DNA from 2 places in the Paenibacillus sp. ACRSA genome. Region 1 is predicted to be linked to the other one. Evidence: riboswitches for the same ligand, from Rfam matches in the RefSeq annotation. Region 1 holds a riboswitch; the other holds the start of a gene.
The links. Region 1 has a riboswitch for glycine ahead of sdaAB (L-serine ammonia-lyase, iron-sulfur-dependent subunit beta). Riboswitches for the same ligand answer to the same signal wherever they lie in the genome.

Region 1 (3,421 bases):
TTCTCGTCATTGGCATGTCGCTGGATGCACAGGAAGTTGTGTTTATTCGTCAGGTGATGAACTTGTCTGAATCTCAATATGGGGCATTGATGAGTGTTACCGGCATCGGTTATCTAGTCGGTTCGTTGCTTGTCACCCTGCTCGCCAAACATATTCCGATCCGTCATATGATGGGGATTGGCGTGCTTATGGTCTCGCTTGGTTATTTCCTGTTTGCACGCTCGTTTTCCTTCGAGCTGGCAGCGTTCGCCTTTATCCTGCTTGGATTGTGTTCAGCACTTGCCAACACAGGCCTGGTTACCTTTTACCAGAATAATATTCCGGTAGATCTAATGGGCAGGATGAGCAGTGTCATCGGACTGATGCTGAGTGCGCTTCAGGTGGTTTCTATTTTGATTGCAGGGGTAGTGGCAGAATATTTATCCCTTCGTCTTGTGTATACGGTTGTCTCAGCAGCCATGATGTTAGTGGCACTTATCTTATGGATCACTAGCTTGCTTCCTTCAAGAAGTTCGTATTATCAAGAGGCTGTGACGAAGAGTGCAACGCTGAAGTAGGTTGAACCGCTGTGGAGAACGAATTGCAGAAATGAAACGGCTCGACAAGTAAGTAAGTAAGTAAGTAAGTAAGTAAGTAAGTAAGTAAGTAAGTAAGTTGGGCATTGGTGTGTCTTATAGGGGAGAAGGTCTCGGACAGAAGGTTTTAAACAGAAGTTTGCCTTAATACCCGAACCATTGGACACACCTGAACATACATAGAATTAACAGCAAAGATGTAGATAAATGAGCAACATTAGTGATGATGTGACAAAAGTTCACAGTAGATAACGCTTACATTTGGTAAAGAACCAACAAATCGTTAAGTTTATTGACATGAAACTTCCGGTCGATTAATCTTAATGAGTAAGAGTGTCTTCTCATCGGATCACGATATGATTTAGCTTCAATGTCACTATTGTGAATCATAATCAGCATCATTCTGATCTCATCAGAATAATTCCATACAGCGGATGATAACGAGCGGGAGAGACCTGAGCTGGCTAAGTAAGATGGCCTGCGATCAGGCACCGAAGGAGCAAGCTGCCTACGCACCCGGCGCGGCGGTTAATCTCTCAGGTAAATGTACCATCGTTGGACGCAACTCTGGAGAGTGCGCATGATGCGCCACCCAAGGGGTATATGATTAAACAGCCTGGTACAGTATGTGTAAGAACAAGGCATGCACTGTATCGACTGAACGCTGTTGGTCATGAAACTCTCAGGTATCGAGGACAGAGAGAGGGCTTGAGGCCTTCTTCTGTCCTTTTTTGATGTCATCATTCAGTAATAATGGAACATTATGGTTAAGTATCTGGATGAACATGACGAATACAAATGGAGGGTTTTTGATGCGTTTTAAAGATGTTTTCTCAATTATTGGTCCGTCAATGACGGGGCCTTCAAGTTCACATACGGCTGGAGCGGCTAGACTTGGCAGAATTGCTCGTCAGTGGTTGGGTTGTACGCCGGAGCGCGCCCGGTTGACACTATACGGATCCTTTGCCGATACGTATCAAGGGCATGGCACAGATCTTGCCCTGATTGGCGGATTGCTTGATTATGCGACAGATGATCCGCGAATACCGGATGCTGAAGAGTATGCAGAGCAGGCGGGTATGGAGGTTGAGTTTTTCACAAGTGGCTTGCCTGCACCCCATCCCAATACGGTCAAAATTGAGCTGTGGCACGGTGACCGTGAATGCTCATTGATCGGTGCGTCCATTGGCGGCGGCAGTGTATCGGTGCACGCGTTGAATGATTTTCGCGTCCAGATCAGTGGGGAGTTCCCAACATTGGTGCTGCGTCATGCTGACAAAGCAGGGGTGCTCGCATCTGTCACGTCTACGATTAGCTCCTCAGGCGTGAACATCGGCTATATGCAGGTAGATCGGAAAGCTCGGGATGGTGAAGCTTTGACTGCAATGGAGATGGATGGAGCACCAGACCCGGATATGTTAAGCCGTTTGAAGTCGCTGGATCATGTGCTGGATATTCGTGTAATAGATTTGAAGAAGGGAGTGAGTCCAGATGCGATTTAAGCATTTGCATGAACTGAATACGATCTGCACGGCTGAATCCAAGACTATTGCTCAGTTGATGATTGAAGAACAAGTCCAAGAGACGAATACGCCGGAAGCAGATGTTGTGCAGCAGATGTCTGAATATTATCAGGTGATGAAGGAAGCGGTTCATAAAGGGCTGAATGAAGATACGGTGTCCCGTAGTGGTCTGACCGGTGGAGACGGTAAGAGGATGGCGGAATACATTCGTAAAGGGGAGACCTGCTCAGGTGATGCTTCGGCACTTGCAATGGCATACGCCCTGTGTGTCTCTGAAGTCAATGCATCTATGGGGCGAATTGTCGCTACACCAACAGCGGGTTCGTGCGGCATTATTCCTGGTGTGTTCATCAGTTCCCAGGAACGTTTTGGCTGGACTGACGAGCATCTGGTCAACGGACTATTCTGCGCTGGAGCGATCGGTTATGTGATTGCGAACAATTCGTTTATCTCTGGTGCTGAGGGTGGCTGTCAGGCTGAGGTAGGCTCCGCGATTGGTATGGCGGCAGGTGCTATGGTGGAGTTACGTGGAGGAACACCGGAGCAGGTCGTTCATGCGGTAGGTTTGGCGTTAAAAAATACACTCGGACTCATCTGCGATCCAGTCGCAGGTCTCGTCGAGATTCCATGCATCGTCCGCAACGGACTCGGAGCCGTGACCGCTCTAGCCGCTGCTGATATGGCACTTGCTGGGGTGCGTAGCGCCATTCCGTCAGATGAAGTCATTGATGTCATGCTTGAAGTAGGTAGTGCTATGCCAAGTAGGCATCGGGAGACGGCTCAGGGTGGGCTGGCTCAGACCCCGACAGGTCGGAAAATGATGGAGAAGCTTGCTAAACCGAAGGCAAAACGTGCACCGGAACCAGAGTTAGAAACAGACGGGGCAGCAGATTCTGCCTCAGAATAACATATAAAGAGGCGCCTAGCAGTGTAGTAACCTTCTGCTGGCGCCTCTTTGGCGTACATGGGTTCGAAACGGAAAGCTGGCATAAGGGTAGTATTTGTACTGTGTCAAATTCGTACCGCATACCAATTATAGCACCCGGCGCGCGTCGAGCGCTGACATCATGCAAGGCTTCTGGATGAAGCTTCGCATGTACTTCATATTATTCCAGAGCCATGCCTAACACCGCATATCCGTAGGCAGGAAGCTCGATCGCAAGTATGCCTTCTTCCAGCGCAATTCGGTGCTTCTCGCCAAACAGCTCATTCCAATCATCTGTATCCGTCTCCAGCTCAACAATGGCAGTTTCTTCTGAGCGATTGAACAGGATTAGAATGCGTTCTTCTTCATTCTGACGTTCCATGACAAGCTGGCTACCG
Region 2 (3,421 bases), on a different contig from region 1:
ATACAGGAGAGATCCTGGTCGCAATGATCGGTGCAATCGTTTCTGCCAGAATGGCTGTGTTACTGGATAACGCTCGCATGTTCGCTGCTAAATCTTTTACTGTGCTTTTGTCCATGGTGTAGGTTGCGATCGTTGAATACTGAGGTTGGGGAACTGTGCCAATGTAATCACTTGCAGAAGCTTGATTCAGAGTGACAGGAACCAGCGGGTACACAGCCGCCGTAACCATCGAAGCCAGCAACACTTTTTGAATGATATTTTTCATAGACTTGTACACCTCCACATGTTGTTAAATTCTAAATTCAAGAAAGCTGTCGTTCCTTGCTTATATGTCATTATAGACGCTCCAATACGAGAAACAACTGTAATCCGTGAATTCAGGATGATAGCCCCAAATGAGTTAAAGTCATTCAATTGCTGTACGTTCATCCATCAACTTCCATGTCCCATAGGCAATCATGGGCATCTTTTCTGCCTTTGAAACTATAGTTATCCTTACCAAAAATAGGGACTTAGTACCTATCCATTTATCAGCAAATAATATCCTTTCTATGCTTATTCAGCACGACAAACCACAACAAAAAGCACCTTTGTGATTCAAAGCTTCCCCAAAAGGCGATTACTTTGTTCCACAAAAGGTGCTCATATTTATTATAGGTATATTCAATTACATTCGAAGTTTAATCCTCGGTATGTTTGCGATAAGCGTCCGCGTTCATGAGCTTAGATAAGGCTGTACTCAAATCCCCATTTACCCGGATCTCAATCATCCAACCTTCTTCATAAGGAGAGCTATTTACAAGCTCTGGCGCATCTTGTAATGCATCATTGATCGCAATAATGGAGCCGCTAACCGGTGAAAACAAATCAGACACCGTTTTGACAGATTCAATCGTACCAATGCTCTCTTCGGCTTGTACACTGGATTCAAGATCAGGCAATTCAACAAACACAATGTCACCCAGCTGATGCTGCGCGAACTCGGTAATACCAATACGTACGGTATCCTCCCCTACGGTCTGCACCCATTCGTGCTCTTCACTGTACAGGAAATCACTTTTCAATTCGCTCATCGATATCCGCCTCGCTTTTCATTAATGAGTGCATGCGTTCTTCAGCCATTCCTTTTTCCCAGAACATAGCGTATGATATTTTCGATTCAAATGTCAAGATACCTTACAATTTATTTGTGTTCTACTACCTAAAAACAAGCTCATCAAAATACGAACTTACATATACTAGTTATTATTGGAATAGTAAGCGCAGTCTTTTAATTTATCCGAACATTAATTTATATTTAAACACAAATATTCGTATTTATTTGAAAACCGATGACATTGTTCTTGACATTACTATGCAATTCGCGTATTAATGGAAGGAGTAAAACTGTTTTCGTTGTGTGCAATATCGCGGATGAATGTAAAGGGAGAGATTACCCAAACACCCAAATCTGGATGTTCATGCGGTAACGCCGAAGGAGTAAACCACCCGACAAGCGGGCGGTGAATCTCTCAGGCAAAAGGACTTTTACGGGACGCAACTCTGGAGAGCATCTACCCGCCCGGTAGGGCGTTACGATCACCCAAGGGGAAACCTGCTGCATTGGCGGCGGGGTAACTCTCAGGTACCAAGGACAGAGCCTAAGAATACAGCGTGCTTCTGGCATGCCGGTTCTTTGGCCTGTCCTTTTCCTTTTTCCCAAAAAAAAGATGAACTCAGGAACCAAACCGTGCGGCATAACGCATCTCAGAAGTACGGGCTTAAGTAAGACTTATATTCATTACTCAACATACTTATACCATTTTTAATAACGATCATGTCCTTTCAATGATAATCCATATGCAACACATTCAGCCGCTTGACGGCTAATGAAGAGGTGATTCGATGTCTGATTTACTTAGAACTCCACTCTTTCCACTCTATCAGCAGTATGAAGGTGTACGTTGCATTGACTTTGGCGGCTGGGAACTGCCTGTACAATTTAGTGGCATCCAGAAGGAACACGAGGCCGTTCGTGAACGCGCTGGACTGTTTGATGTATCCCATATGGGCGAATTCACCGTTCAGGGTGAGCAAGCGGAGGCTTTTTTGCAGCAAATGACCACGAATGATGTAACTGTGCTTGTTCCCGGTCAGGCACAATATACGTTGATGTGTTATCCCGATGGCGGTGTGGTGGATGACCTGCTCGTGTATAAGCTAGAGGAACAGCATTATATGTTAGTGGTTAATGCCTCCAATATCGATAAGGATTGGGCATGGTTGGTAGAACATCTCGCTCCTGGGGTAACCATGACAAATGACTCTAAGCAGACTGCCCTTCTAGCACTGCAAGGTCCATTGTCTGTTGATATCCTCACAAAAGTTACGGACATCAATGTAGCTACCATTGAGCCGTTTCGTTTTGTACAGAATGCGGAAGTCTGCGGTGTAAAATTGCTGTTATCCCGCACCGGATATACCGGCGAAGATGGCTTTGAGCTTTATGTTGGAGCAGATCAAGCAGCTACGGTATGGAACGGATTGATGCATGCTGGGGAGGATCACGGATTAGTTCCGGCTGGGCTTGGTGCACGGGACACCCTACGCTTTGAAGCAAAATTACCTTTGTACGGACAGGAATTATCACCTACGATCTCCCCGCTGGAAGCTGGGGTTGGTATGTTTGTGAAGCTGAATTCTGGATCTTTTATCGGACACGACGTTTTATCCCAGCAGAAAAATGATGGGCCTGCTCGCAAATTAGTCGGTATCGAAGTGCTGGAGCGTGGAATTCCACGTCCCCATTACCCTCTCTACGCGGATGGTGTACAGATTGGCGAAGTAACGACAGGCACACAATCACCTACGCTGAAACGGAATCTTGGGTTAGCCCTCATTGACAGCAAATATGCTGCGCTAGGTACGCCACTGGAGATTGAGATTCGTGGCAAAAAACTAAAAGCCGAAGTCGTAAAGACCCCTTTTCATAAACGGATACGCACGTCTAAGACACCTACTCAAGGAGCTGATCAAGCATGACCAAGCATCGTTACATTCCCATGACCGAGCAGGATCAGAGCGCTATGCTGGCAACAGTTGGTGTAGACACGATTGAAGATCTCTTCCGAGATATCCCGCAGGAGATTCGTTATCAGGGCGAGCTTCCCGTATCCTCTCGGTTAGATGAATATGCTCTTACACGTCATATGTCCAAACAAGCTGGAGCCAACGCCAACTTCGAGACACACGCAAGCTTCCTGGGTGCAGGCATCTATGATCACCATATACCGTCTGTCATTAATCATGTAATCTCCCGTTCAGAATTTTATACTGCATATACACCCTACCAACCTGAAATTAGTCAGGGCGAGCTTCAAGCCATATTTGAATTTCAATCATACATTTGCGAATTAACAGGCATGGCCGTGGCCAATGCGAG

Region 2: another riboswitch for glycine. It lies ahead of gcvT (glycine cleavage system aminomethyltransferase GcvT); the one in region 1 lies ahead of sdaAB (L-serine ammonia-lyase, iron-sulfur-dependent subunit beta).

The regions. Positions count from the first base shown of each region.
Region 1 is NZ_JAKRNP010000007.1:141,080-144,500, forward strand. Features, by position in the region: gene MH215_RS20045 (MFS transporter) at 1-557, shown strand, start outside; glycine riboswitch at 1,011-1,136, shown strand; glycine riboswitch at 1,141-1,276, shown strand; gene sdaAB (L-serine ammonia-lyase, iron-sulfur-dependent subunit beta) at 1,388-2,077, shown strand; gene sdaAA (L-serine ammonia-lyase, iron-sulfur-dependent, subunit alpha) at 2,067-3,005, shown strand; gene MH215_RS20060 (alpha-glycosidase) at 3,205-3,421, opposite strand, start outside.
Region 2 is NZ_JAKRNP010000013.1:21-3,441, forward strand. Features, by position in the region: partial or broken gene MH215_RS24600 (hypothetical protein) at 1-265, opposite strand, end outside; gene gcvH (glycine cleavage system protein GcvH) at 681-1,073, opposite strand; glycine riboswitch at 1,414-1,537, shown strand; glycine riboswitch at 1,541-1,639, shown strand; gene gcvT (glycine cleavage system aminomethyltransferase GcvT) at 1,885-3,021, shown strand; gene gcvPA (aminomethyl-transferring glycine dehydrogenase subunit GcvPA) at 3,018-3,421, shown strand, end outside.